One region of the Erwinia sp. AK-PDG3-5 genome, then DNA from elsewhere that is predicted to be linked to it. Evidence: riboswitches for the same ligand, from Rfam matches in the RefSeq annotation. Region 1 holds a riboswitch; each other region holds the start of a gene.
The links. Region 1 has a riboswitch for thiamine pyrophosphate ahead of tenA (thiaminase II). Riboswitches for the same ligand answer to the same signal wherever they lie in the genome.

Region 1 (7,207 bases):
CAGTCCAGCACCAGCGTGAGCTTGTCGTTGGCGCTGGCGGCGTGGGCACAGGCGGCAGTCAGCAGCAGGCCGAAGAGGGTTTTCTTAAACATGTGTTTCCCTTGAGTGAGGTATCGATCAGTCATTTTCCGGTGCCCAGCGGATCAGGCGACGCAGTGCACTGTCCACCGCCAGCCACAGCAGCAGGGTCATCAGCACCAGAATAAACAGTGCCGCAAAGCAGAGTTCGGTTTGCATTCGCGCATTGGCGTTGAGCATCACGTAGCCCAGACCTTCACCTGCGCCGACCCATTCGCCGATAATGGCGCCAATCGGTGCCACCGCCGCCGCCATCCTCAGGCCGGAGCCAAACGCGGGCAGCGCCGCCATCAGCCGCACATGGCGTAATAACGCCCAGCGGGACGCGCCCATGGTGCGGGCGAGGTCGAGAAAATCGTTATTGACCCGGCGCAACCCGTCGAAGAATGCCGAGGTGACCGGGAAGAAAATCACCAGCACCGCCATCGCCACCTTGGCGCTGATGCCGAAGCCGAACCACAGCACCAGCAATGGAGCCAGCGCAAAAACCGGTATGGCCTGGCTGGTCAGCACCAGCGGCATCAGCCAGCGCTGTAAGCGGGGAGAGAACATCATGCACAGCGCAAGAATGGCGCCGAGCAACACCCCGGCGACCAGTCCGCTGACGATTTCCGCCGCGGTCACCAGCGTGTGCGCCGCCAGATACGCGCGACTGGTCCACAGGACGTCGGCAACCGACACCGGCGTGGGCAGCAGGAAGGCAGGAACGCCGCTGCGGGTGATTGCCCACCAGACGGCAATCAGGCCGATATACACCGTCAGGCCACGCCGCCAGCGGCCAAAGGCCGATTCTTTTGCGCTTATCATCCTGCCGCCCGGGTCAGCTGTTGCAGTAATTCACCCTGGCTCTGCAACAGATGCCGATCGTCAGGGGCCCGTGGCGGAAGTCCGGCAATCTGATGCGAATCATCAATCCCGGCCGCAGACAGCACCAACAGCTGGTGGCTAAGGCGGCAGGCCTCCAGCGGATCGTGGGTGATCAGTAATACCGTGTGGCCGGTCAGTAACGTTGAGGCCAGCGTCTGGATGGTGGTGCGTGTGATGGCATCCAGCGCTGAAAAGGGCTCATCCATCAGCACCATCGGCTGACGCTGATAAAGCGTGCGGGCCAGCGCGGCACGCTGCCGCATGCCGCCGGACAGCGCGGCAGGCAGGCTGTCGCCATACCCGCTAAGCCCGACGCGATCCGTCAGTTCGTCAGCCCACTCGCGATCGGGCTTCTCACCGCGCAGGCGTGAGGCGAGGCTGATATTGTCGCGAACGGTCAGCCACGGATAGAGCAAATCCTGCTGCCCCATATAGGCCACGCGTCCCTGAACCGGCAGGCCGTCGCTGCCGCTGACCGTGCCTGACGTCGACAGCGCCAGCCCGGCTATGATCTTCAGCAGGCTGGTTTTGCCAACGCCGCTGGCTCCGAGCATCGCGGCAAACTGACCGCCGGTGATATTGACGTTCAGCCGTTCAAACACCGTCCGTGCGCCGTAGCGCAGGGTCAGATCGCGCACCTGAATCCCTGGCGGTATCACGCCACGGGCAATGTCGTGACTGTTCATCCCTCGTTGCTCAAACTGGCATTAAGGCCCATCTGCCAGAAGGCGCTTTCCAGCCGGGTGGCGGTGGTGAAGATGTTTGAAAGCTCCGGCAGACGACTTTGTGCGCCGCGCTGGACCCCGACCGTTTCCAGCAGATCAATCGCCCGTTGTACGCTGGCCAGATAGCTTTCATCGCCGTAGTTGGCGATCCACGAGCGGTAGGGATTGCCTTCGGTAACGGTGGCGGGATTGTGCAACAGGCCGAGGCCTATTTCGGCATAGCCCGCGACGCAGGGAAGCAGCGCAGCAAGCAGATCCAGCGCGTCGCCGGACTGGCCGATATCCAGCACATAGCGGGTGTAGTTGAGGGTTTCGGGTGCTTCCTGTTCATTGCGCATCTGGCTTTCGCTGATGCCCCATTGCGTGCAGTAACCAACATGCAGCGGCAGCTCGGCGACGATGGCATTCAGCGAGGCGGTAGCCGCCCGCATTTCGGGCAAGGTGCGAAATTTGCTAACCAGCAGGGCATAGGCACGGGCGAAATGGATCAGGAACAGATAGTCTTGCGTCAGATAGCGCCGAAACGCGCTTTCGGGCAGCGTGCCCTGGGCCAACTGCTGAAGAAAAGGGTGGTTAACGTAGTGCTGCCAGTCAGCCGCGGCCTGCTGGCGAAGCTGGCCATAAAGACCACGGGAAAACATGTTGTCAGACATGGGACCTCCAAAAGTGAGTGGAGATCCGGGCGTGCAGAGGGTTGAACAGGCAATGATCGAAAATCGGGCTATTGCCAACCGTCCCTTCGCTGGCATGACCCAGATCAGGTTCAAAGGGTCCGGCTAACGTCGCCATCTCAGCCCATACAGGACACCCCTCGGAGAGGCTTGTTATACGATATTTACTTTTTGATTACAATCGATGGCTGGCGGCTGAGTCAGCGCCATGATGCAAAACGGCTTTCTTACGAAAGCCGTTGTTTAAGCGCCACTAAGCCTGTTTTGGCTTAAAAATCATATTCTAACGCTAAGCGGTTCTGCCAGAAGTTCTTGTCAGAGGTTGAGGTGGTTTGCACGCCGACAAAGTCGGTCAGGCTCAGCCCTTTCAGCACGCCATCAAAGCTGTAGGTGCCGTAAATCAGGTACTCCGACTGATTGCTGCTCGACGCGCCGGCGCTGGCGGTCAAATCCATAAACGAGTAACGGCTGCCGAGGGAAATATTGCTGTTGGCGGTCCAGTTCAGATCGGTGGAGTAGGCGTTGCCGCTCCCCAAATCCTGGGTACTGGTGAAGAACGGTTGGGCGAAATACGGGCCTGACGAGGTGTTATGGGCATAAGGCGTCACCAGCGCACCGTTGCCATAGGCATTCTCACTGGCGGCGATATGGTCCCAGTTCAGTGACCAGCGCAATGACGGCACAAAATTCATCGCATACTGCGCGCCGTAGCTGGTGCTGTTTACTTCGCCCGCCAGCGCGTCGCCCTGACTCAGGCCGCGAATAAACTGCACGCCAATTTTGGGCTGCAACGGATTTTCCGACCACGACAGGAAGCTGTCGGCGTAAACCATCCTGGTGTAGTTATTGTATTCTTCGTACCACAGCTGGCCGGTCAGCTTTTTATCATCCAGCTTGAGGGCGCGTCCGCCGCCGATGCCCCACATGCCGTTAGTACGGCCATCGGCGTCGGTGTAGGCGGTGGTGTCGAGAAACTGATCGTCACCCCAGGGTTTGTAGCGGGTGATTTTGGTGGCGTGCAGGAAGTTATCGCTGTCGCCATAATTGGCGTCGACACCGCGGAACAGGATCGGGGTGATGCGCCAGTCGTAGTCGCCAATAAACGGGATATTGATACGCTGGTCACCGGCGGTGATACGGAAGTCCTGATAGTGCCAGCTCAGATAGGCTTCGCCGACGCCGGTCTCATTTGGCCCCAGTTCACCGATCAGATGGTCATCATTATGCGAGATGCCGCGTTGCAAAATGCCGCTGACGCCAAGGCTCAGGCCATAATATTCCGCGGTGGCATACTTCACGCTGCCGCCGTAACTGACGGTGTCCTGCGAATAGCCCGGCGAGAAATAGGCGTTGTGGGTGGAATAATAGAGGCTGCGCAGGCTGCCATGGACCGAGCCGCAGGTAAACATTTCGGTCAGTGAATCGGCCACACCGGCATCACAATCCGAAACCGGTGTCGCGGCCAGCGCGTGACCCATTAATAAAGCTTGAGAGACGACGAGTGCACCCAACTTTAGCGCAAAGTTGACCTTCTTTGTTTTCATTAATAGCTTCCTGTCAAAATTTGAAAATGATCTGCCCGCAGCAAAAAATGCCGAATAATTTTTTTTGGTATCCCGTAAAACCGTCCGGTGGCGAGCGCGTTATTTTAGCTACGCACGTTATTTACTCACTGTAATTAATTTTATGCTGATTTCATTTATTCAGTGACAGCGGATCGCTTAGTAATTCCAGGGTGTCGCGCACGTCCCAACCCTGCAGCTTGCCTGGGTTGAGCAGTCCTGCCGGATCCAGCGCCTTTTTAACTGACACCACCTCGGCCTTAATTTCCCCTTGCTTACCTTCTTCAATGGTAAAGACATGAGGATTGTTTATTTTTACATCATGGTCGCGGAATGTCTGCATTATTTCGTTCAATCTTTCTTCACTGGAATAGCGAATTAATTGTAATCCGCTGGCAGTGATATTGCTATCGTTGTCACGCAGGAATTCAATATGGGAAATAACTTCATCGCCGAACAATTCCGCCATGGCAATAATCTGCTGATGATAGGTGGAATAATTGAACGCCGTCTGCAAATAGGTCAGGGTGCTGTCCACTTTCAGCGCATGCAGCGTGGTGTGGTTCCAGCAATATTCCATCAGCGAGGCGTTGGCTTCACGCGCCTCGTCCGCCGTCTGGCGCACGGCATTCTGGCCGCGATACTTTTCTAACAGTCCGCTGCACAGGCCTTCACTTTGCTCCGCAATCACGCCTATCACCGCATGCTGCGTGGCCCGGTAGTTGCCGTTCAGATGGGTGAAATAGCTTGGGATCGGTGCGGCGAACAGCGCAAGCTGGCGTTTCACCAGCCCTGGCGAGCGCGCGAAGGCATTAGCATAGTCCAGCGCATCGGTGAAGTCGTCGAACACATCCAGCCGTTCAATCCACCGGTGCACCGGTGCCAGCGCCAGCTCGACTTCCAGCACGATGCCGTTGCTGCCGTAAGCATGATGCAGCAGCAACGCCTGCGGCGCGGGCACGCTGAGGATGCGCGGCTCGGCTTCCATGGTCATCACTTTCACGCTCAGCACGTTGCCGGGTGCGCCCAGCGGGCCATAGTTGATTGAGCCGATGCCGCCAAAGCCGCCGCCATACAGTCCGCCCAGCGTCGCCAGCCGCCAGGTCGACGGCATACAGCGCAGCTCCCAGCCCGCAGGACGGGTCACCGTTTCAATCTCGGCCAGACGGATCCCCGCCTGTGCCCGAACGCGGCCTTCACCTAGTTCCACCACCTGATTAAACGCGGTCATATCGACCAGAATGCCGCCCTGTAGCGGCACCAGCTGACCGTAGTTGCCGGTTGCGCCACCGCGTAATATCAGCGGCAGTCCGTGCTGCACGCAGGCTTTGACCAGCAGGCTGAGCTCTTCTTCAGTGCGCGGGCGAACCACCGCATCGGCCTGCTTGTTTTCCAGCTGCTGCTTCAGCACCGGGCTGAACCAGTGAAAATCGCGCGAAAGACGTTTGACCTTGGGGGCCTGAAGCGTCCACTCGAGGTCGGGAAGCGCCAGCAGCATCTGCTCTACGGCGTTCTTACGTTGTTCACTGTCCATACTCATCCTGTCGGCAAAAGGGTCATTAAATTAGTGAGACTGCACGGCTTCGCTTTCATGCCAGGCGCTGAGGGCGCGGCGGGAAATCCACGACATCACGCCAAACAGCGCAATCCCGGTTAGCGAAATCAACAGCAGCGCGGCAAACATCAGCGGAATATCCAGCTGATAACCTGCCTGTAAAATCTGATAGGCCAGCCCGGTGTTGTTGCCGCCGGTGCCCGCCACAAACTCGGCCACTACCGCGCCGATCAGCGACAGTCCGCTGGAGATGCGCAGCGCGCCGAAAAAGTACGGCAGGGCAGAGGGAATACGCAGGCGCACCAGGATTTGCAGGCGGCTGGCATGGCTCAGCTGGAAATAGCTCAGAAGGCCCGGCGACACGCTGCGTAACCCCTGGGTGGTGTTGGAGATAATCGGGAACACCGCCATCAGCGTCGAGCAGACCACTAACGACAGCGTGGTGTCTTTCACCCAGATGATAATCAGCGGCGCGATCGCCACAATCGGCGTCACCTGCAGAAACACGATGTACGGGAACAGCGCCGTTTCAACAAAGCGGTTCTGCACCAGCACAAAGGCCACCGCGCAGCCGATCACAATCGACAGCACAAAGGAGATCAGGGTGATTTTCAGCGTGAACAGCAGCGACATCATCAGCGAGCCGAAGTTGGTCCACAGGCTTTGCAGCATCACCACCGGCGACGGCACGAGGAACTGCGGGATTCTGAAATAGCTGACCCAGCCCTGCCACAGCAGGATCACCACCACGGCAACGACTGCCGGGTAAAGGATTTTGCGGAAGGTCGGGTTGCTGGCCCAGGGCGTTGATCGTTGCGTCTGCATGGCTTACTCCTTTCCTGACTGGCTGGCTTGCAGAAGGCTGTCCTGCAGGCGTTTGGCATAAACCGAAAATGCCGGGCTGACGCGGAAGTCTTCACTGCGCGGGAAGGGTTCGGTAATCGCGATATCCTCCACCACACGGCCAGGCCGTGCCGCCATCATGATCACCCGCTGCGACAGAAACACCGCTTCGTGAATGGAGTGGGTGACGAACACCACCGTCAGACCCTGTTCGCGCCACAGACGCAGCAGATCGCTGTCCAGCTTATTGCGGGTGATTTCGTCGAGCGCGCCGAACGGTTCATCCATCAGCAGCAGCTTAGGCCGTGTGACCAGCCCGCGCGCAATCGACACGCGCATCTGCATGCCGCCGGACAGCTCACGCGGCAGGACTTTGGCAAACTTGCCCAGACCCACCAGCTCCAGCGCTTCACTGACGCGGGTGTTGGCTTCTGCGCGCGGCACGCCGGCCAGATCGAGCGGCAGTCGCACGTTGTTATGCACGTTGCACCACGGCATCAGCGTCGCTTCCTGGAAGACAAACGACAGCGGCTCCTGCGCCTTTTCACGGCTGTCACGCCGCCACAACATCAGCTTGCCGTCGGTTGGTTCAATCAGCCCGGCCACCATCTTCAGCAGCGTACTTTTGCCGCAGCCAGAGGGGCCAAGCAGGGTGATAAACTCACCCTGGTTGATGGTCAGATTGACCGGCAATAACGCGCGGGTGCCGTTGCTGTAGATCTTCTCCGCCGACAGCACCTCAATGGCGGGCTGCGGCGGCGCGCTGGGCGCGCGCACCTCACTCATCACGGTCAGTTTAGGGGCTGAATTCATGGCATAACCTTCGCGTCTTTAATCAGGTCGAGGGTATAGGTCTGTTCAAACGGCACTTTATCGGCGGCGATCAGTTTGTTTTTCACCAACATA
Region 2 (7,207 bases), 2.0 Mb from region 1:
AAGGCAAACGGTCCAGCAAGGCGTCCAGACCCACTCTTCGCGCGATGTCCTGCAACGCCTGCTTCTGCTGAGGATCCAGCTTCAGCCCCGGCTGCAGGCCAAGACCGATATTCTGCGCCACCGTCAGATGGGGGAACAGGTTATTCTCCTGGAACAGCATGGAAACCGGTCGCTTCGCCGGTGGCGTGTGGCTGTGATCTTCGCCATTCAGCAGCAAGCTGCCGCTATTTACCGCGAGAAATCCCGCGACCAGGCTCAGCAGGGTGCTCTTCCCCGCACCGCTCGGGCCGAGGATCGCCAGCCTTTCTCCCGCCTGCATGCTCAGTGAAAAGCGCATCGGCAGATGGTTATACAGGTAGGTCAGATTAGTTAACGTCAGCATGGCGTCCCGGCAGTTTTTCAATCAGGGTGAACAGAAGGAAGCAGAGCAGCAAAAGCAGCAGCGCAGTGACCGCGCCATCTTCGCTACGGTAGGAGCCAATCTGTTGATAAAGATAAAACGGCAGCGTGCGGAAATTTTCATTACCAAACAGTGCCACCACGCCAAAATCGCCAATCGACAGCACGCAGGCAAACGCCAGCGCCTGAGCAAGAGGGCGCTTTAACGCGCGCAGTTCGATCAGTTTGACGCGATTCCAGCCGTGAATATCCAGCGACAAACAGAGCCGGTTATAGCGTTCTGCCATGTCCCGCAGAGGGTTTTCCAGCACCTTCATGGCGTAAGGAATGGCCATCAGCGCATTGGTAAAAATCACGATGCCATCGGCGGCGTCCGGCAGGCCCACGGTGGCATTCAGCAGCAGAAAGAAGCCGGTCGCCAGCACGATGCCGGGCATCGCCAGAATCAACATGCCGCTCAGTTCCATCGACTGGCCGAGCCAGACGCGCTGACGCAGGCGCAATTCCCGGCTGCTCCACAGCAGCATCACCGTCAGGATCACACACAGCAACCCCGCGCCAAGCGCAATGCGTATTGAGGTGAAGGTGGCCTGCCACAGCGCCGGTTGGCGTAGTACCGCGGGCAGCCCCTGATTCAGGCCATCCACGATGACCGCCAGCAGCGGCGGCAGTAATAAAAACAGCGCGGCGAAGATTAACAGCGCATCCCACACTTTGGCGCGCCCGCTGTCTTCAGGATTTCGCCAGCCGTTGATGCTTGCCGTGCCCGACGGAATCGCTTTGCTGAGCCACTGACTTAACATCACCAATCCGAGACAGCAGACCATCTGAATCATCGCCAGCAGGGCGGCACGGCCCGGATCGTAATCAAAGTTCAGCGCCTGGAAGATCGCCAGTTCGATGGTGGTGGCTTTTGGTCCGCCGCCCAGCGACAGTACGGTTGCGAAGCTGGCAAAACAGAGCATAAAAATCAGCGCGCCGGCAGGCAGGATTTGCCGCCGCAGCCAGGGCCATTCGACCACCATGAAATGGTTCCAGCCGCGCAATCCCAGCTGAGCGGCCAGCTGGCGCTGCTCACCGGGGATCTGTTCCAGCGCCTGCAGCAGCAGACGCGCGGCTAACGGCAAATTAAAGAACACATGCGCCAGCAAAATGCCCTGTAAGCCATAGGGCGTGAAGGTATAGGGAATGCCCAGCAACGCGCAGAGATCGGCCAGCCAGCCCGTGCGGCCATAGACGCTGAGGATGCCAAATACCGCCACTAACACCGGCAACACCAGCGTCATCGCGCAGAGTCTTAACAGCGTGTCCCGGCCGGGGAAGCGGCGTCGGTAAAGCGCGCGGGCCAGCGGGATCGCCGGCCCAACCGCCAGTACTGCGGAAAGAAAGGCCTGCCAGAAGGAGAAGCGCAGGACGTGCCAGAGATAGTCATCCTGCCAGAGCTCCCGCCAGTGGATCGCCGGTGCACTCAGCCATAGCGCGCTGAATGCGGTCAGGGCCACGGCGACCAGCAGCGTCGCCGCCAGCGCACCGGGCACCAACGGGCCAGCAATCAGCGGCTGACGGCGCGTTGCCATGCACTGATCCATTGGCTACGTTGGCTGGCGACTTCCTGTGGCGTGTATTGCAGCGAGTTGGACGGGACGGTCAGGGTATCGAAACCTGCAGGTAGCGTGCTTTTCACCACCGGATACATCCAGTTGCCGGTTGGGATGCTGTCCTGGAACGGTTTATCCAGCATAAATTTCATGAATTTCTGCGCCAGTTCCGGCTGTTTGCTGCTTTTCAGCTGCCCGGCCACTTCTACCTGCAGGTAGTGACCTTCGCTGAAATTGGCGGCGGCATACTGCGATTTCTTCTCTTCAATCAGGTGGTAAGCCGGAGAGGTGGTGTAGCTCAGCACCATATCGCCTTCACCCTTGAGGAACAGCCCGTAAGCTTCGCTCCAGCCTTTGGTGACGGTGACGGTTTTCTTCGCCAGCTTCTGCCAGGCTTCCGGTGCCTTATCGCCGAACACTTTCTGCATCCACAACAGCAGGCCGAGGCCCGGGGTGCTGGTGCGGGGATCTTCATAAATAATCTTTAACGGCTTGTCGCTGTTGACCAACTCTTTCAGGCTGGTGGGTGGATTTTGCAGCTTGGTTTTATCGTACACAAAGGCGAACCAGCCATAGTCATACGGCACAAAGGTCTTATCGTTCCAGCCACCCGGAACGATGACCTTACTGGTATCCACCTGGCCTGGTGCGAACAGGCCGGTTTTCTCTGCCGCATCCAGCAGATTGTTATCGAGGCCCAGCACCACGTCGGCCTTGCTGTTTTTGCCTTCCATCCGCAGACGGTTAAGCAGCGAGACGCCGTCTTCCAGCGCCACGTATTTCAGCTCGCAGCCGCAGTCCGCTTCAAACGCCTTTTTGATGGCAGGACCCGGTCCCCAGTCAGCGGAAAATGAGTCGTAGGTATAAACAGTCAGGACGGGTTTAGCCGCGAAGGCCGGAAAGGTGCTGAGGATCAGTAAAGGCAGAACTTTTTTTAACACTTTGCGTTCCTTGAAAGTTAGGTGTCGCAAAGGATCTGAGCAATCTGGAGAGTCTCAAATCCCTACGCCGGCATTATCCGGATCAGGTTCGACGGGTTTGTCTCAGCGCTGGCAGTGAAACACCGCGAACGCACCCCGTTGAGAACGGCCTATTCTAGTGATTTCCGCTGGGTAACGAAAGCATCATGCGTCGTCAGGGGCGAACCAGGCGGATTTAAAATCAAACCAGCCCAGCATATTCATTCTGACCCCGCGCATGCTGCGTTGACCTTCCAGCAGCAGCCAGTGATGGAACAGCGGATGCAGCGTCCAGGTGTTGATCAGCTGCTTGCCCCAGTCGGCCAGCGGCAGCTTCTGTTCGCGCCAGAGTTGCGCATCCTTTTCCCAGTCCAGCGTCACGCAGTGGTGAACCAGTGGGATTTCGTACAGCAGCGCAAACACGGAAAATTCCAGCGGCAGGGTGAAGTTGGCGCTGCCAAGCCAGATATCGCTTTCGGCTTCGCCGCGGTGCCAGACGTCATAATCGACCTGTTGGGTGATCAACTCCACACCCTGTTCGGCGAGGATCGGCCGTAACGCATTAGCGATGCCCTGATGCTCGACGTGATCGTTATACCAGGTCAGCGTCAGGGTGGTCAGCCCGTCGGGCTTCTGGCTGGCAGCCATATCGCGGCGATGATGCCAGCGCGGCAGCAGGCCATAAGCCGGGAACCAGTAGCGTTGATAGCCAATACCGGCATGGTTCAGCAGGGCGATCGGGTTGAACAGCGTGCTGACCCAGCGACGGATTTGTTCATCGCGACCCTGTTCGGATCGCTGGTCAAACAGCAGGAAATAGCAGCCTTCTTCCAGACGACTCTCTTCTGACTTTTCTTCCAGCCCTTTGCCTTCCAGCTTAACCCCGGCATAAACCAGCTCATCACTGATTTCCGGCAGCACCCAGATATTCACTTCATCAATCAGCGCGCGGTAACCAAAATAGTCATCAAACGCCTGGATCCTCAGTTGGGTGGTCTGATTGCGCACCACCGCATACGGGCCGGTGCCAATCGGCTGACGGGCGAAGTCCGCGAGGAAGGGCCACTCTTTTGGCAGGATCATGGTGCTGACGCTGCCCAGCAGCCAGGGAAGCCAGTTGTCGGGCTGATGCAGATGAATATCCAGCGTCCAGGGCGCTGAGGACTCGATGCGATCGAAATGGGCATACAGGCGCTGGGGCTTCAGTCGCTCAAGGCTGCTGATAATGTCGGCCATCTCCAGCTCGCGACCATGATGAAAGTGGATCGCCGGGCGCAGATAAAACCGCCAGTGCAGCGGAGAGAGCTGCTGCCAGTGGTGCGCAATATCGGCTTCGATTTCCCCATTTTCCTCATTTATCCGCGTCAGACTGCTAAAAATCTGACGGGCAAGGTGGGTTTCAGAACGACGCAGCGGCGTACCGGGTAACAGATTCAATAACGAGCGATAGTACATCACCCGCAGGATATGTTTTCCCTGGCGGAAACTGCGGCCAAGATGCGAGATCAGCATCTGTCTGACCGCGTTTTTATCGCCCACCAGTTGCACCAGCTGGTCGATGCGATCGTTCTCCAGCAACTCTTCCGCCCGCTGCTGTTGCAATGCCAGCCCGGTGTAATGGAAGCTGAGCCTGGAGCGTTTTCCCCGCCCGGCTTCCGCCTGCCATTCAAGCCAGCCCTGGTCCTGCATTGCATTCAGCAGGTTGCGCATATGCCGGCGGGAGCAGCTCAGTTGTACCGCCAAATCGTTGAGCGTCGTCTCCTGCGGCTGGCCTTCGCAGCACTGCCACAGGCGGATAAACTGTTGTTGTAAGCGGGCAGAAGACATAAAAGAGGAACCCTTATCAGAAAGCAATCTGTTTTTTCTTCCTTATATTAGGACAATAATGCCCGCAGATGAAAGAGCGGGAGACATTCTTCGAATGCGCTCTGACATTGATGATTCTGAGTATGGTGCCTTTCACCAGCCAGCCGGGTTAATACCTGGCTGGCTTTTTTCGCTGCTCCATGTTTTCTTCTATGCTTGCTGTTTGTCGACTCACCTCTGTGGCGACTTTTTTTTGAAGGATCAGCTATGAAATCGCTCCTCACGCGCCGTCGCCGTATCAATCCTGTTTACGTCGCCTTTATGGCCGTGTCGTTTATGGTGGGCGTGGCGGGTGCGCTTCAGGCGCCGACGCTTAGCCTGTTTCTGACCCGTGAAGTGGCCGTTCGTCCGTTCTGGGTCGGGCTGTTCTACACCATCAATGCGATAGCCGGCATTGCGGTGAGCATTCTGCTGGCAAAGCGCTCGGACAACCGGGGCGACCGCCGCATGCTGATCCTGTTTTGCTGCGTGATGGCGATTGGCAACGCGCTGATCTTTGCGTTTAACCGTGACTATCTGACGCTGATTACCTTTGGCGTGCTGCTCTCCGCGCTGGCCAGCGTGTCGATGCCGCAAATCTTTGCCCTTGCCCGCGAATATGCTGACAGCTCCGCCCGTGAGGTGGTGATGTTCAGCTCGGTGATGCGTGCCCAGCTGTCACTGGCCTGGGTTGTCGGGCCGCCGTTGTCCTTTGCGCTGGCGCTGAATTACGGCTTCACCACCATGTTTTTGATTGCCGCCGGACTGTTTGTGGTCTGCGTCGCGCTGATCTGGTTTGCGCTGCCGTCGGTGCCGCGTGTGGAACAACCGCCTGAAGTGGTGATCACCCAAATCAGCGCGTGGAAGAATAAAGATGTGCGGCTGCTGTTTATGGCGTCATTGCTGATGTGGACCTGCAATACCATGTATATCATCGATATGCCGCTTTATATCAGCAGCGTGTTGGGGTTGCCGGATAAGCTGGCTGGATTGCTGATGGGCGTGGCGGCCGGGCTGGAAATCCCGGCGATGCTGTTGGCCGGCCATTATGTGAAGCGCTTCGGCAAGCGCAACATGATGCTGTTTGCGGTGGCGTCCGGGGCGATATTCTATCTGGGGCTGGTGGTGTTCCACGATAAAGCGGCGCTGATGGCGTTGCAGATCTTTAATGCCATCTTTATTGGTATTGTCGCCGGGATCGGCATGCTCTATTTCCAGGATCTGATGCCGGGAAGGCCCGGTGCGGCGACCACGTTGTTTACCAACAGTATTTCGACGGGGGTGATTCTGGCGGGCGTGATTCAGGGCGCGCTGGCGGAAACCTTTGGCCATTATTCGGTGTACTGGGCGGCACTGGTGCTGTCGATTGGCGCGCTGGTGATGTCTGCAAAGGTGAAGGATGTGTAAGGGGAATACGGGCGGAAGTGCTTCCGCCCGTGGGGGCAACTAACGCAGAAAGGCCGGCTGGGTTTTCTCATACGCCGAAATCTCAGCGTCATGTTGTAGCGTCAGGCCAATGTTATCCAGCCCGTTGATCAGGCAGTGTCGGCGGAAGCTGTCGATGCTGAATGCGTAGTGCTTGCCATCGGCGATGACTTCCTGCTTTTCCAGATCGACGGTGATTTCCACGCCCGGCTGTGCGGCAACCAGCTGGAACAGCGTGTCCACCTCTTCCTCGCTTAACGACACCAGCAGCAGCTGATTGTTAAACGAATTATTGGCAAAGATATCGGCAAAATCGCTGCCGACAATCGCCTGAATACCGAAGTCAGTCAGCGCCCAGGGCGCATGCTCACGGGAGGAGCCGCAGCCAAAGTTTTCCCGCGTCAGCATAATGCTGGCACCGCGAAACGCGGGCTTGTTCAGCACGAAATCCGGGTTGGGGATCTGGCCTTCGGCATCGCTGTAACGCCAGTCGTAAAACAGGTTGCGGCCAAAACCAGTGCGCGTCACCATCTGCAAAAATTGCTTCGGGATAATCGCATCGGTATCGACGTTTGCCGCATCCATCGGCACCACGATGCCGGTATGTTGGGTAAATTTCTTCGCCATACAGCCTCTTTAAATCAGTTCGCGGATGTCTGCAAAATGGCCTGCAACCGCCGCAGCCGCAGCCATTGCCGGGCTTAGCAGATGCGTGCGGCCACCGCGGCCCTGACGACCTTCGAAGTTACGGTTGCTGGTAGATGCGCAACGCTCACCGGGATTCAGCCGGTCGTTATTCATTGCCAGACACATTGAGCAGCCGGGTAAGCGCCATTCAAAACCGGCATCAAGGAAGATTTTGTCCAGCCCTTCCTCTTCCGCCTGCGCTTTAACCGGACCGGATCCCGGCACGACATAGGCCTGAACGCCTGGCGCAATCTTGTGGCCTTTCACCACCGATGCCGCCGCCCGCAAATCCTC
Region 3 (7,207 bases), 230 kb from region 1:
GCAAAAAGCCGATCTGGCTGGCCTGGTTTGCCATCGTCTTTCCCAGCTTACTGCTCAACTACGCCGGACAGGCAGCGTTACTGCTTTCAGGCGCTGACGTAACGCAGAATATCTTCTTCCGGCTTTGCCCGCCGGTATTGCAAATCCCGCTGGTGATCCTCGCCACTCTCGCCACCATCATTGCCAGTCAGGCGATTATCAGCGGTGCGTTTTCCATGACCCGTCAGGCAATTCAGCTAGGCTGGCTGCCGAGGCTGCGGGTTAAACAGACTACCGAAGAGAGCTACGGGCAAATCTATATCGGGGCGATTAACTGGTTGCTGATGGTGGTGACCCTCTTTCTCGCGGTGTTCTTTAAATCTTCCGACAAGCTGGCAGCAGCCTACGGCATCGCCGTTTCGCTGACGATGATCATGACCTCCGGGCTGCTGTATGTTGCGATGCATGAGGTGTGGCGCTGGAACCGGCTCACCAGCCTGCTGATTGCCGGCGTGTTCTTTATCGTCGACCTGTGCTTCCTGGTCGCCAATATGAGTAAGGTGTTCGAAGGTGGCTATATGCCGCTGATCCTGGCGCTGGTCGTTTACGGCGTGATGTTGCTCTGGCACCGTGGCGTGGAAGCGGCAAGCAGGGCGGTGCATGAAAAGTTTATTCCCGTAGACGATTTCCTGGCCATGTTGAAAGAGAAAGCGATACCCAGAGTGCCCGGCACGGCGGTTTTTTTGACGCGGGAGAAAGAAGGCACGCCGCCGGTGATGCAGTGGCAGGTAAAACGCAACGGTTCACTGCATGGACATATATTGTCGCTGACCATCGCTATCGATAACGTGCCGCGTGTTAATGCGGACGAGCGCTTAACCGTCACCCAGCTTGCGCCAGGCTTCTGGCATGCACTGGCGGTGTATGGCTTTATGGAGCGGCCCAATATCCCGGCGCTGTTACGCTATCCACAGCTGGATAACTGCGAGCTGGATACCGGGCATGTCACCTACTATCTGGGTCATGAAAACATCATCCCACGCGAAGGTCGCGGCGGCCTGCCGGCCTGGCAGCGCGTGATTTTCAGCTGGATGGCGCGCAACGGCATGCATGTGACCGACTACTACTACCTGCCCAGTGACCGTGTGGTGGAGATCGGTCGCCGCATCCCGGTGTAGCGGTCAGAAGGCGATATCAACGCCGCCACGGAACACCGATTCGTCGCCAAGGTCGGCAATATGCTTATCGGCACGGATAAACAGGCGCGCGTCTTTGGCTTTGCCGATATCCAGCCTCATTCCAATCCACTGAGAATCACGGTCAAGGCGCATCCCCGGAATGGCAAAGCTTTCCCCGGCGGCATCTGCGCCAACCCATCGGGCGTTAACGTCGAGGGAGGGATTGGTAAAGGCATGCTGATATTCACCGTAAGCGGTAAGCAGGCTCCACCACTGTTGTACTTCAAACAGCGGCGTACTGAGGCTCAGCCCGCTCAGTCCGGTTGACCGGCTATAACGCTCGCTGTCACCTTGTAACCCTAATGCGCTGCCTTGATCGGTGAAGCTGCCGGTATAAAGCTGGCTAAATTTCAGTCCGACATAGGGTTGCAACGTCAGGCTGTCGGTCAGCGACCAGCGGTAACCGGTTTTCACCAACGCCTGCCAGCTGTCATTACGCGTTTCGGAAGAGGCGGCCTGCACACCTGCAACCAATAGCGCGCGGGACAATTCGGTATTGCCATGCTGATAGCTCAGATTACCTTCAAATAGCCAGGCCGGGGTGAAGGCGTACTGACCATAGAACATTACCCCTTGCAAACTGTTGCTGCTGTTGCCGCCGCTGCCGTCATAACTGGCTCTGATTTCGCTGTCGGTGAAGGCAACGCCAAGGCGTAGATCCTCAACATCGAAATTGCTGTCAACGCCGATCGCCGTGGTATTGATGCGGTACTGGCTGCCAAGGTAGCCGTCCTGCTGTAAGTCGCCGTGTAATGTGCCGGTTTCAGCCCATAAGCCATAAGGCTTTCTCTGCGCCGGATCGAGACGGTTGTTCAGCAACTGATTCTGATAATCCAGGCTGCTGAACAGAATGGCATTGCCGCTGGTATGCGCCTGGCCAGAAAGGGAGTCCAGCGCGGCACGGGCTTCGGCACTGTTACCAATTTGCTGGAATGCGGCGGCATCCTGAAGGAAGGCATCCTGCTGCGCAGAACGTGCCGACGCGGAGGATAAGCTGTCGGCCACCTGCAGGCCTTTCTCCACATTTGCCGCACTCTTCAGCGTGCCCTGCGCCGTAATGCCTGCCGCCTCTGCCGCCTGGCTGGTGTTAACGCGTTGGAAATTCCCCACCACGCTGTTGGCGCTATAGGCCACCGTGCCATTCAGGAACACGCCGCTATCAACGGTGGTGAACTGGCCACTGATACCCTGACCACTTTGCAACAGGGTTTCTGAGTTTTGCACAATGTAGGTGCTGGACGGAATGGTGACCTGAAGGGCCCCGTTCAGTGACGCCGCGCCAGAAACGGTCAGAGGCTGCGAAAGCGTAACGCGCAGTGTGCCATCAGCAGTTTGTTGATAGCTGCCGACCACATGGAGTCCGCCAGCGGTGGTGGTAAAGACCGTACCGGCGTTATTCAGGCTGCCACCAATCGTGCCGCTACCCGCCAACTGTCCGCTGCCGGATACCCGTACATCGCTGGCGACGCTACCGTCGATAACCAACCGGTTACTGGTGATCTGGGTAATACCGGTATAGGTATTTTGTCCGGTGAGCGTCAGTACGCCGCCGGCATCGCTGGCACCACTGATAATCAGTCCACCATTGCCGCTGATATCATTGGCAAAGGTATAACTCCCTGCACTCAGTGCCGCGGAAAAATCGGCGTTATAAAACATGCCGGGGCCGTTCAGCGCCTTATCGACATCCACGTTACCCCAGCCAAAGGTGTCGTTATACGGACGGCCATTAGCGGTATCGGCGGCAACACCCGCCACCGCGTCACTGTGATAATCTGCGGTGGTGAGCAGGGTTTGCTGCAGGTTATACCCCGTCATCCAGGGAAACTGGGCGGAGACCCGGGCGGCAGCACCGGCAACGCGCGGCGCGGCAAAAGAGGTGCCATATTTACGGGCGAGGGTTCCGTCGTCCTGCAGATAATCCGCATAGCCTTCGGCAGTCAGACACCAGGCCGCAGCGTTGCCACAGGCATCAAACACGGCTAATTCTGGCGGCCTGCTGCCCTGGGCGACGTTATAGCCAGGCAGGTAGCCGGTGACTGCAATCAGGCCTTTTTGCAGACTGGCATCGTTATAAATCAACGGCACCTGCGCGTTAGGTGACGGCGTGGCGCCGCCGTTGTTGCCCGTCACCACCACCGCCAGCGCATCTGCTTTAACAACCTCACTGAGGCTGTCATACAGCAGCTGGTAACGGCCGCTGTCCCGGGCGCTTTGCAGTTCTGCAGCGGTCGAGTAACGCTCATCGGAGGCGTAAGACATATTGATGATTTTTACGCCGTTGCTCAGTAAACCACTGACTGCCCGCTGGGTATCCGTGTAGTAAAAGAGGTTATTGCTGGAGGCCTGAGCGATATACAGTTCGCTATCGGGTGCCACACCGCCGGCAAACGTTCCCTGAGCCAGCCCAGCCAGCGTTAAAGCGACAATCGTGCCATGTCCGGGACTGCCCACGTTATCGTTCAGGGTCTGACTGGCACCGGCCAGCCAGGACGTGAAGGAAACATTGGCATAGTTGATGTCCGAACGCCCAGCCTGCAAACCCGAGTCAATAATCCCGACTTTCACCTTGCCATTGCTGGTTGACGTAACCGGAGGCGTTGAAGCGACGGGTTGATTGACGGTTTCCGGCGTGACCGTTGGAGTGCTGTTACTGCTGCTTCCGCCGCCACCTCCACCGCCGCAGCCAGTGAGCAATACGGTGCCGATTAATACTGATAATAAAGATAATTTTGGCATCGCGGGAGAAGATACGGGTGAATAATGGGCAAGCATGGGCTACCTCGAATAAATGAAACAACGGCATCCATGTTGTGAACAAAGAGCGTCAATACCCACAGGGGCGGATTGGCCTTAATTTATCTGCAGATCGGTTTTTTAATCGTCGGAATAGCCACCGATAATCCTGATTATTGCTGGGATACTGAGCGGATTGAGCGTGGCTGGGGCGGTGGAATCTTAATCTGATAGTGGACAGGGGGATGGTAAAGAAAAGCGCCATCCCGTAATCTGGCGGCTGATAGCACGTAGTAAATGACTCGGGGTGCCGTTTCTTTCCAAAGAAAGGGCTGAGAAAAACCCGTCGAACCTGAACTGGATAATGCCAGCGGAGGGAAGTCAGATGCCTGACCGCATCGCCTTCTTGATCGCCGGTTGGGAGTTGTACCATGAACCAACCTCATACCTTTGTCGCGGCGGATGCCGCTGTCTCACTCGACCTCTTTCGTAAAAAATCGCCGTTAATTCATTGCCTGACCAACGATGTGGTGCAGACTTTTACTGCTAACGTGCTGCTGGCGCTCGGGGCCTCCCCGGCAATGGTGGTTGATCCCGACGAAGCCGCACAGTTCAGCGCCATTGCCGATGCGCTGCTGGTCAACGTCGGCACGCTCACCCATTGCCGCAGTGCAGCGATGCTGGCTGCCGTGCACGCGGCCGGAATGGCGCAGCGCGCCTGGACGCTGGATCCGGTTGCCGTTGGCGCATTGACCTTCCGCACTGAATTCTGTCAGCAGCTGCTGGAACACCGTCCTGCGGCTATTCGCGGCAACGCCTCTGAAATCATGGCGCTGGCCCGCCAGGCCGCCTCCGGGCGCGGCGTCGACAGTCTGCATGACTCGGCACTGGCGCTGGACGCCGCCCGCCTGCTGGCCAGCACCACCGGCGCCATCGTTGCGGTCACCGGCGAAACGGATTACGTCACCGATGGCGAACGGGTTTTGGCGGTTGCGGGCGGCTCGCCGCTGATGACCCGCGTGGTCGGCACCGGCTGCGCGCTGTCTGCGGTGGTGGCCGGATTTGCCGCGCTGCCTGGCGACCGGTTAACGCACGTTGCCAGCGCCTGCCGGATAATGAGCCTGGCAGGCGAACGCGCGGCGATGGCGGCAGCGGGTCCCGGCAGTTTTGTTGCGCTGTTCCTCGACGCGCTGTTTACTCTGGAGGTTCAGGGATGAAGCGCATCAACGCCCTGAGCATTGCCGGTACCGATCCCAGCGGTGGCGCGGGCATTCAGGCCGATCTGAAAACCTTCTCGGCGCTGGGTACCTATGGCACCACCGTGATCACCGCGCTGGTGGCGCAGAATACCTGTGGCGTGCAGTCGGTTTACCGCATCGAGCCCGATTTTGTCGCGGCACAATTACATTCCGTGCTGAGCGACGTGCGCATCGACAGCGTAAAAATCGGCATGTTGGCCGACAGCGATATCGTCGAGGTGGTAGCTGTAGGACTGAAGGACTCTGCCGTGCCGTGGATTGTGCTGGATACGGTGATGCTGGCGAAAAGTGGCGATCCGCTGCTTTTGCCGGCGGCTGTTGCCACGCTGCGTGAATGCCTGTTGCCGCAGGTTTCACTGATCACGCCAAATCTGCCGGAAGCGGCGGCGCTGCTGGAGTGTCCGGTTGCCACTCACGAAGACGAGATGCGGCGACAGGGAAGGGCGCTGTTAGCGCTGGGTTGCCAGGCGGTGCTGATGAAAGGTGGGCATCTGAGCGATGCCGAAAGCCCGGACTGGCTGTTTACCCGCCAGCTGGAGCAGCGTTTTACCGCGCCGCGCGTGCCAACCAGGCATACCCATGGCACCGGCTGTACGCTCTCCGCTGCGCTGGCCGCGCTGCGACCACGGCATGATGACTGGGTGTCGACAGTGCACGAAGCCAAGGGCTGGTTACAGGGCGCGCTGGAGCAGGCCGATTCGCTGGAAGTCGGCAAAGGCATCGGCCCGGTGCACCATTTTCATCGCTGGTGGTAGCAGGCGATGAGAAAAGTTTTCACTGGGATCGTTCTGAAAAATGGAGTCAGCAATTTGCCTTAATGTCCGGTTAGGGTCCACGCTGTTGGGGTCAGAAATCATTCATGGCAGGTGTGAGTGCCTGTCGGTTTCACCTTAAACAGGAGTTAATATGACGGACATCGTACAGTTATTGGGCAAAGAAGCTGACTCTCTTCTGCAACATCGCTGCATGACCATTCCAGCGGAAAGCCTGTATTTACCGGGCGCGGATTATGTTGATCGGGTGATGATCGACAACAATCGTTCTCCTGCCGTATTACGCAATATGCAGACCCTCTACAACACCGGCCGTCTGGCCGGCACTGGCTACCTGTCAATCCTGCCGGTCGACCAGGGCGTCGAGCATTCTGCCGGCGCGTCATTTGCTGCCAATCCACTCTATTTCGATCCAAAGAACATCGTCGAGCTGGCCATCGAGTCGGGCTGTAACTGCGTGGCCTCCACCTATGGCGTGCTGGCCTCGGTGTCGCGACGTTATGCGCACCGCATTCCGTTTATGGTCAAACTGAACCACAACGAAACCCTCAGCTATCCCACGCAGTACGATCAGACGCTGTACGCCAGCGTCGATCAGGCCTTTAATCTCGGTGCGGTTGCGGTAGGTGCCACCATCTATTTCGGTTCTGAACAGTCGCGTCGCCAGCTGGAAGAAATTTCCGTCGCCTTTGAGCGCGCTCATGAGCTGGGTATGGTCACCGTACTGTGGGCGTACCTGCGTAACAATGACTTCAAAAAGGACGGCGTGGATTATCATGCCAGCGCGGATCTGACCGGTCAGGCTAACCATCTGGCGGCCACCATCGGTGCCGATATCGTCAAGCAGAAAATGGCGGAAAACAATGGTGGCTATAACGCGGTGAAGTTCGGCTCAACCGACGAGCGCGTTTACAGCAAATTAACCAGCGACAACCCGATCGATCTGGTGCGTTACCAGCTGGCAAACTGCTATATGGGCCGTGCCGGGTTAATTAACTCGGGTGGCGCAGCGGCAGGTGAAACCGATACCGCAGAGTCTGTGCGCACCGCCGTCATCAATAAGCGCGCGGGCGGTATGGGGCTGATTTTAGGCCGTAAAGCCTTCAAGAAATCGATGAAGGATGGCGTGGCGCTGATCAATTCGGTGCAGGATGTTTATCTGGCTAAAGACGTCACGATCGCCTGATAGCCAAACGCAAGGGGTTAATAATGATTAGCCCCT
Region 4 (7,207 bases), 2.2 Mb from region 1:
TGTAGGTAATCAGACCCTGCTTAACATCTTCCTTGTTGGGCAAGCCCAGATGCTCTTTCGGCGTGACGTAACAGAGCATTGCGCAGCCAAACCAGCCAATCATCGCTGCGCCAATGCCGGAGGTGAAATGGTCGTAGCCAGGCGCGATATCGGTAGTTAGCGGGCCGAGCGTATAGAAGGGCGCTTCGTGGCAGCGATCGAGTTGCTCGGTCATATTGCGGCGGATCATCTGCATCGGCACATGTCCCGGCCCTTCGATCATCACCTGCACGTCATACTCCCAGGCAATTTTGGTCAGCTCGCCCAGCGTATGCAGTTCGGCAAACTGCGCGTCATCGTTGGCATCCTGAATCGATCCTGGACGAAGTCCGTCGCCCAGCGACAGCGAAACGTCGTAGGCGGCGCACAGCTCGCAGATCTCGCGAAAGTGTTCGTAGAGGAAGCTCTCTTTGTGGTGTGACAGGCACCACTTGGCCATGATCGATCCACCCCGGGAAACGATCCCCGTCAGGCGTTTTGCGGTCATCGGCACATAGCGTAACAGCACACCGGCATGGATGGTGAAGTAATCGACGCCCTGTTCAGCCTGTTCCAGCAAGGTATCGCGGAACACTTCCCAGTTGAGATCCTCTGCCACACCGTTCACTTTTTCCAGCGCCTGATAAATGGGAACCGTACCAATCGGAACGGGACTGTTACGCAGGATCCATTCGCGCGTCTCATGAATATTGCGGCCGGTGGAAAGATCCATCACCGTATCGGCGCCCCAGCGGGCGGACCACACCAGCTTCTCCACTTCCTCTTCAATCGACGAGCTGACCGCGGAGTTACCGATATTGGCGTTTATCTTCACCAGGAAATTGCGGCCGATAATCATCGGTTCGGATTCAGGATGGTTAATATTTGCCGGGATGATGGCGCGGCCGGCCGCCACTTCCTGCCGGACGAACTCTGCCGTGATATTTTCCGGTAGGCTGGCACCAAAGCTGTTGCCGGGATGCTGTTGCAACAGCACGTCACCCCGAATACGTTCGCGCCCCATATTTTCACGCAGGGCGATAAATTCCATCTCTGGCGTAATCACGCCCAAACGCGCGTAATGCATTTGCGTCACGCAGCGCCCAGCCAGTGCCTTGCGTGGGCGGGGAAGATGGTCAAAACGCAAATGATCGAGGCCTTCATCCGCCAGGCGCTGTTGGGTGTACACCGAACTGAGCTGCTCAATGTGCTGAGTATCACCACGCTGTTCAATCCAGTCATTGCGCAGCCTGGCAAGTCCGCGATGCACATCAATTTTTGCGTCCGGATCGCCATAAGGTCCCGCCGTGTCATACACCGGCACCGGTTCGTTATCTTCAAACTGCGGATTGTCTTTGCTGCCACCGACCATCGTCGGACTGAGCTGGATCTCACGCATCGGCACGCGAATATCGTCGCGCGAACCGTTCAGCCAGATGCGTTTAGAATTAGGGAAAGCGGTGCCCTGAAGGGAGTCGATAAACTGCTGGGCTTCTGCGCGCTGTTCGCGGCGGGTCGGTCTTTTATCACGGGTAGACATAGCTCGTTCCTGAAAAAAGGGAATTTGCTTGCCTGGAGTTCGGAGGAGTAAGCGCAGGGTGTGAAAATGGTCGGATCCACACCGTCACTGAAGATTTACTCTTGTTCCCTTCGCAGGTACTAACCTGATCAGGTTCCGCGGATCCCGAATTAACGGTCTCAGCCCCTAAGGGCACTCCGACAAGAAGAATTTTGCTGGCAGACACCACCAGCAAAACAATCGTGGCAGGACTGGCCTCACCACATAGTGCCCTTTCAGCATAAAGGGGCTTCTTTGAAACTACAAGGGGTTTACAATCTGGTAACGTTTACGCCGGACGGGCAAGCGCACTCTCATTAGCCGCCTCAAGCTTATCCGCCGTTTTTTCCAGCGCCAGCTGAATAAAGCGGTCTTCAAGCGTGAAACGCGCTTCCAGCGCTTCGCCCACTGTGGACAAGGCATTCTGGAATTCGAGACAGTTATCGTGATCGATGGCCTTCTCAAGATGGGTATCATACACCTGCATGATCATCTCGGTGTTTGCCTGCAGGGAAGGGTAGATCAGCGCGGCTTTAGCCAACTGTTCGCTGCCTTCCATCTCCTGAATAAAGCGTTGATAAACGGTGAAATGCCCGGTGGAAAGGTAATCCACCAATCCCTGACAGAAGCTGTCCAGCGCGTTTTCATCGAGCGTAGTGAGCGATTCCTTGTTAGGCTTGATGCCAACCAGACGATAATAGGCAATCAACAACTGCCTGCGGGAGCGTAGACAAAAGTCTACCAGGTCGCTACATCCGCCGACGCGCGCGGTCAGAACTTCTAACTGGTTAAGCATGAGTGACTCCATGAGTGTAATTATTACTATTTCGCCCCAATCCAGTAATTCAGAAAGTCTGTAAAGCTGAGGATGAGCAATTTTATGCAACGTGAGATTTCAAGCGTAGACGTTGGCTGGTGGGTTGTCAGTCATGAACATAAACTTTGGCTACCGAAAGGTCAATTACCGTTCGGTAGCGCGCAAGAATTAAGCCTGACAGGATCGAACGGATCACAAATCGGCGAATGGCAGGGCGATCCCGTCTGGTTGATCTGTGAGAACCGTCAAGAGGGCATGGGATCCTTGCGTCAGATCCTCGATCTGGACGTGGGCCTGTTCCAGCTGGCGGGTAAAGGGATCCAGCTGGCGGAGTTCTATCGCTCGCATAAGTGGTGCGGCTACTGCGGCCATGAAATGCACCACAGCAAAACGGAACTTGCCTGCCTGTGCCGCCATTGTCGACAGCGCTATTACCCGCAAATCGCGCCCTGCATCATTGTGGCTATCCGCCGTGGGGAAGAGATCCTGCTGGCCCAGCATACCAAGCACCGTAACGGCATCTACACGGTGCTGGCCGGTTTTGTTGAAGTCGGCGAAACGCTGGAACAAACCGTTGCGCGGGAAGTGATGGAAGAGAGCGGGCTGAAGGTGAAAAACCTGCGTTACGTCTCCTCTCAACCCTGGCCGTTCCCCCAGTCGTTGATGATGGCTTTTATGGCCGATTACGACAGTGGCGAGATTGTCATCGATCCCAAAGAGCTACTGGATGCGGGTTGGTATCGCTTTGATGCCTTACCGCAGCTTCCTCCTCCAGGAACGGTCGCCCGTCGCCTGATTGAGGATACCGTGGTGCTTTGCCGGGAAGAGGCTGAGTAAGTATCCAGGCCGGCAAATTCGCCCTTTGCCGGCTTTTGCTGAACCCGCTCGGGTGTTTAATCATCGTCTTTCATTTTTTTAAATAAACTACTGTGCTTAATCGTGCAGCATCACATATTTTATTGTTCTGATTTTGCCTACCAGGCTGCATTAATATTAATGTCATGTTAATAATATCAGGGAATGATGCCATGGAAACGTTCAGGAAAGAACATTACTTATGGGGCTTGTGGCTCTTATGGATTTTTTCTCTTTGTTGTTACCTCTTCCCGCAATATAAATTCTTTGATTGTTGCCTGAAGGTGACGATCGGCTGTTATTTAATATTCGTTTTATTAACTCTCGCTAAAAGGATGGATCCCAATATGTTTAACTTCAATAAGAAAGAAACAGAAACGCCAGTGAACGGCTCAATGGGTACCGGCTCTCCGCAGGCACCGAAGGCCGCGCTGGAGCTGGCTGATGAGAGCGCGACGGCAAAAGAAACCCGCATTTCGTCAGGCAGTAAATTGACGGGCGAAATAATTAATTAAGCTAATGTTTCGATAAATGGTCAGATCGTTGGCGAAATTGTCAGTAAGAAAACGGTGCAGATCGGTCAAGAGGGGAAAGTGAATGGTAAGGTGTCTTCTTTGAAAGTTGTCGTAAATGGTTCGCTTAAAGGATGCTGTTACGCGAAGTCAGTCACGATTCTTTCCCGTGGCCGAATTGAAGGGGATGTTTATGCCGAGGATTTCTCTATTGAGAAAGGCGGGGTTTTTATTGGCAACTCTCATGTGCTTGATGAAAACAGGCTGCCAGATAAAGCCTCTACCCTGGTGAGGACAAAGCCAGAAATATCTGAGTTAATGCCGCCAGCGCCGGGGAAAAATATCAATAAAGAGCGGAGTGATAAAGCCGCAAAATAAGGGTTTGATATGCGCATTCAGCCACCCAACCGGGCGCGAGGTTCACCGCCCGGTCGGTGAGCGCATCCTGTCTTCCGCTCTCAGCCGCGCGGCGATCGCTCAATTTTTGTGACGCTGTGGCAGCGCCATTTCCAATAAATGTTACACTACGCGCATGCATGTGTGCTTAGAGAGCTTTTAAAAATGAGTGAACTGAAGAACGATCGTTATTTGCGCGCCCTGTTGCGCCAGCCGGTAGATGTGACGCCAGTATGGATGATGCGCCAGGCCGGGCGTTATTTGCCTGAGTACAAAGCGACTCGCGCGGTAGCCGGTGATTTTATGTCGCTGTGCAAAAATGCCGAACTGGCGTGTGAAGTGACGCTGCAACCGCTGCGTCGCTATAACCTGGACGCGGCGATCCTGTTCTCCGATATCCTGACCATTCCAGATGCGATGGGCTTAGGCCTCTATTTTGAAACGGGTGAGGGTCCGCGTTTCTCTTCACCGGTTACCTGTCGTGCAGACGTTGAAAAGCTGCCAATCCCCGATCCTGAACAGGAACTGGGTTATGTGATGAATGCCGTGCGCACCATCCGTAAGAATCTGAACGGCGAGGTTCCGCTGATCGGTTTCACCGGCAGCCCGTGGACGTTGGCGACCTATATGGTGGAAGGCGGCAGCAGCAAGGCCTTCACCAAACTGAAAAAGATGATGTATGCCGAGCCGGCCACCCTGCATCTGATGCTGGATAAGCTGGCTGACAGCGTCACCCTGTACCTCAATGCGCAAATCCGCGCCGGTGCGCAGTCGGTGATGATCTTTGATACCTGGGGCGGCGTGTTGACGGGTCGTGACTACCTTGAGTTCTCCCTTCACTACATGCACAAAATCATTGATGGCCTGCAGCGTGAAAACGACGGACGTCGCGTACCGGTTACTATGTTCACCAAGGGTGGCGGACAGTGGCTGGAAGCCATGGCGGCGACCGGCTGTGATGCGCTGGGGCTGGACTGGACGACCGATATTGGCGATGCACGCCGCCGTGTAGGCGATAAGGTCGCGCTGCAGGGCAATATGGATCCTTCCATGCTGTATGCCGCGCCTGCCCGTATCGAGCAGGAAGTAGCAACTATCCTTGCAGGCTACGGTAATGGCAGCGGTCACGTGTTCAATCTGGGGCACGGCATCCATCAGGATGTGCCGCCAGAGCACGCAGGCGTGTTTGTCGAGGCAGTCCACACGTTGTCTCGCCCATACCATCAGGACTAAGCATGGATATTCAGGCATTAAAACAGGAACAGCTTGCGCGTGCCGCTGAGGTGATACGTGAAGATGATTTTGAGGTAATGCCGCCCCGTTACATTGGCGGTGCCGATGTCGGGTTTGAGCAGGGCGGTGAGATAACCCGCGCCGCCCTGGTGATTCTGGAATATCCTTCGCTCCAGTTAGTGGAGCATCGTGTTGCGCGCATCGCCACCACCATGCCCTATATCCCCGGTTATCTCTCCTTCCGTGAATATCCCGCGCTGATGGCCGCCTGGCAGCAGCTGGAGCATCGTCCTGACCTGTTAATGGTCGATGGGCAGGGCATTGCCCATCCGCGTCGCCTGGGCGTTGCCAGCCACTTTGGCCTGCTGGTGGATGTGCCGACGTTGGGCGTAGCAAAAAGCCGGCTGTGTGGCACCTTCGAACCGCTTGCCGATGAGCCGGGCGCCAGCCAGCCATTAATGGACAAAGGCGAGCAGATCGGTTTTGTCCTGCGCAGTAAAATCCGCTGTAATCCGCTTTTTATCTCGCCTGGCCACCGCATCAGCCCGGCTACCGCACTGAGCCTGGTGGAGAGCTGCCTGAAAGGTTATCGCCTGCCTGAACCCACGCGCTGGGCAGATGCCGTCGCTTCCCAACGGCCCGCTTTCCTGCGCTGGCAACAGAGGGGTTAACGGTGTGAGCCGTCACCTTTTCAGTTACACTGCAGACCGCGCACTTATCTTTAAGAGATCCGAACATGTTACGTAATCCCATTCATCTGCGGCTTGAGAAACTGGAAAGCTGGCAGCACGTTACTTTTATGGCCTGCCTGTGTGAACGCATGTATCCCAACTACTGGGCGTTTTGCCAGCAGACAGGCTTTGGCGACAGTCAGATTTACCGCCGTATTCTCGATTTGATTTGGGAAACGCTGGTGATTAAAGACGCCAAAGTGAATTTTGACTCGCAGCTGGAAAAGTTTGAAGAAGCGATCCCGGCCGCAGAGGATTACGATCTGTACGGCGTCTACCCGGCTATCGATGCCTGCGTGGCATTAAGCGAATTACTGCATTCGCGTTTGAGCGGTGAAACCCTGGCGCATGCCATTGCGGTAAGTGAGGCGTCGATCACCAGCGTCGCGATGCTGGAAATGACCCAGGCCGAACGCGAAATGACCGATGAAGAGCTAAAAGAGAATCCTGCTGTTGAAGAGGAATGGGATATCCAGTGGGAGATTTTTCGCCTGCTCAGCGCCTGCGAAGAGAGGGATCTTGACCTCATCAAAGGACTGCGATCTGACCTCAAAGAAGCCGGGATCAGTAACATCGGTATAAATTTTCAGCAGTAAGGCGATAAAACGTGACTTCAGGCCTGATTTGTAGCGCCTAAAGGCTTCACATTCGCCCCCTGTCTGGTCTACATTTGGGGGGCTGAAAAATGTGGCTATCGGTGCGTGTATGCAGGAGAGTGCCAGAAACTGGTTTTTCCCTCGCACTCGATACTTAGCAAGCGATAAATACACTGTAAGGATAACTTATGAACAAGACTCAACTGATTGATGTAATTGCGGACAAAGCGGACCTGTCTAAGACCCAGGCTAAAGCTGCACTGGAATCCACCCTGGCGGCGATTACTGAGTCTCTGAAAGAAGGTGATGCAGTACAACTGGTTGGTTTTGGTACCTTTAAAGTTAACCACCGTGCTGAGCGTACTGGCCGCAACCCGCAGACTGGCAAAGAAATCAAAATTGCTGCTGCTAACGTACCGGCATTTGTTTCAGGTAAAGCACTGAAAGACGCTGTTAAGTCATAATTTGACAGTGAAGAGTTTAAACAGGGG

Region 2: it holds a riboswitch for thiamine pyrophosphate, as region 1 does, so the genes downstream of both, thiB (thiamine ABC transporter substrate binding subunit) here and tenA (thiaminase II) in region 1, are expected to answer to the same signal.
Region 3: it holds a riboswitch for thiamine pyrophosphate, as region 1 does, so the genes downstream of both, thiM (hydroxyethylthiazole kinase) here and tenA (thiaminase II) in region 1, are expected to answer to the same signal.
Region 4: it holds a riboswitch for thiamine pyrophosphate, as region 1 does, so the genes downstream of both, thiC (phosphomethylpyrimidine synthase ThiC) here and tenA (thiaminase II) in region 1, are expected to answer to the same signal.

The regions. Positions count from the first base shown of each region.
Region 1 is NZ_CM165967.1:1,881,051-1,888,257, forward strand. Features, by position in the region: gene AC1UKS_RS08580 (ABC transporter substrate-binding protein) at 1-92, opposite strand, end outside; gene AC1UKS_RS08585 (ABC transporter permease) at 118-885, opposite strand; gene AC1UKS_RS08590 (ABC transporter ATP-binding protein) at 882-1,631, opposite strand; gene tenA (thiaminase II) at 1,628-2,323, opposite strand; TPP riboswitch at 2,388-2,492, opposite strand; gene AC1UKS_RS08600 (TonB-dependent receptor) at 2,611-3,885, opposite strand; gene AC1UKS_RS08605 (FAD-binding oxidoreductase) at 4,037-5,437, opposite strand; gene AC1UKS_RS08610 (ABC transporter permease) at 5,468-6,283, opposite strand; gene AC1UKS_RS08615 (ABC transporter ATP-binding protein) at 6,287-7,114, opposite strand; gene AC1UKS_RS08620 (ABC transporter substrate-binding protein) at 7,111-7,207, opposite strand, start outside.
Region 2 is NZ_CM165967.1:3,891,473-3,898,679, reverse strand. Features, by position in the region: gene thiQ (thiamine ABC transporter ATP-binding protein ThiQ) at 1-382, opposite strand, end outside; gene thiP (thiamine/thiamine pyrophosphate ABC transporter permease ThiP) at 366-1,976, opposite strand; gene thiB (thiamine ABC transporter substrate binding subunit) at 1,952-2,938, opposite strand; TPP riboswitch at 2,980-3,086, opposite strand; gene sgrR (HTH-type transcriptional regulator SgrR) at 3,122-4,783, opposite strand; gene AC1UKS_RS18165 (sugar efflux transporter) at 5,030-6,208, shown strand; gene leuD (3-isopropylmalate dehydratase small subunit) at 6,248-6,853, opposite strand; gene leuC (3-isopropylmalate dehydratase large subunit) at 6,863-7,207, opposite strand, start outside.
Region 3 is NZ_CM165967.1:1,650,020-1,657,226, forward strand. Features, by position in the region: gene AC1UKS_RS07480 (potassium transporter Kup) at 1-1,157, shown strand, start outside; gene AC1UKS_RS07485 (S8 family peptidase) at 1,161-3,956, opposite strand; TPP riboswitch at 4,247-4,349, shown strand; gene thiM (hydroxyethylthiazole kinase) at 4,385-5,170, shown strand; gene thiD (bifunctional hydroxymethylpyrimidine kinase/phosphomethylpyrimidine kinase) at 5,167-5,967, shown strand; gene fbaB (class I fructose-bisphosphate aldolase) at 6,119-7,171, shown strand.
Region 4 is NZ_CM165967.1:4,474,466-4,481,672, reverse strand. Features, by position in the region: gene thiC (phosphomethylpyrimidine synthase ThiC) at 1-1,558, opposite strand, end outside; TPP riboswitch at 1,647-1,747, opposite strand; gene rsd (sigma D regulator) at 1,866-2,372, opposite strand; gene nudC (NAD(+) diphosphatase) at 2,457-3,230, shown strand; gene AC1UKS_RS20910 (hypothetical protein) at 3,422-3,763, shown strand; gene AC1UKS_RS20905 (bactofilin family protein) at 3,818-4,138, shown strand; gene hemE (uroporphyrinogen decarboxylase) at 4,322-5,389, shown strand; gene nfi (deoxyribonuclease V) at 5,392-6,060, shown strand; gene AC1UKS_RS20890 (YjaG family protein) at 6,126-6,716, shown strand; gene hupA (nucleoid-associated protein HU-alpha) at 6,905-7,180, shown strand.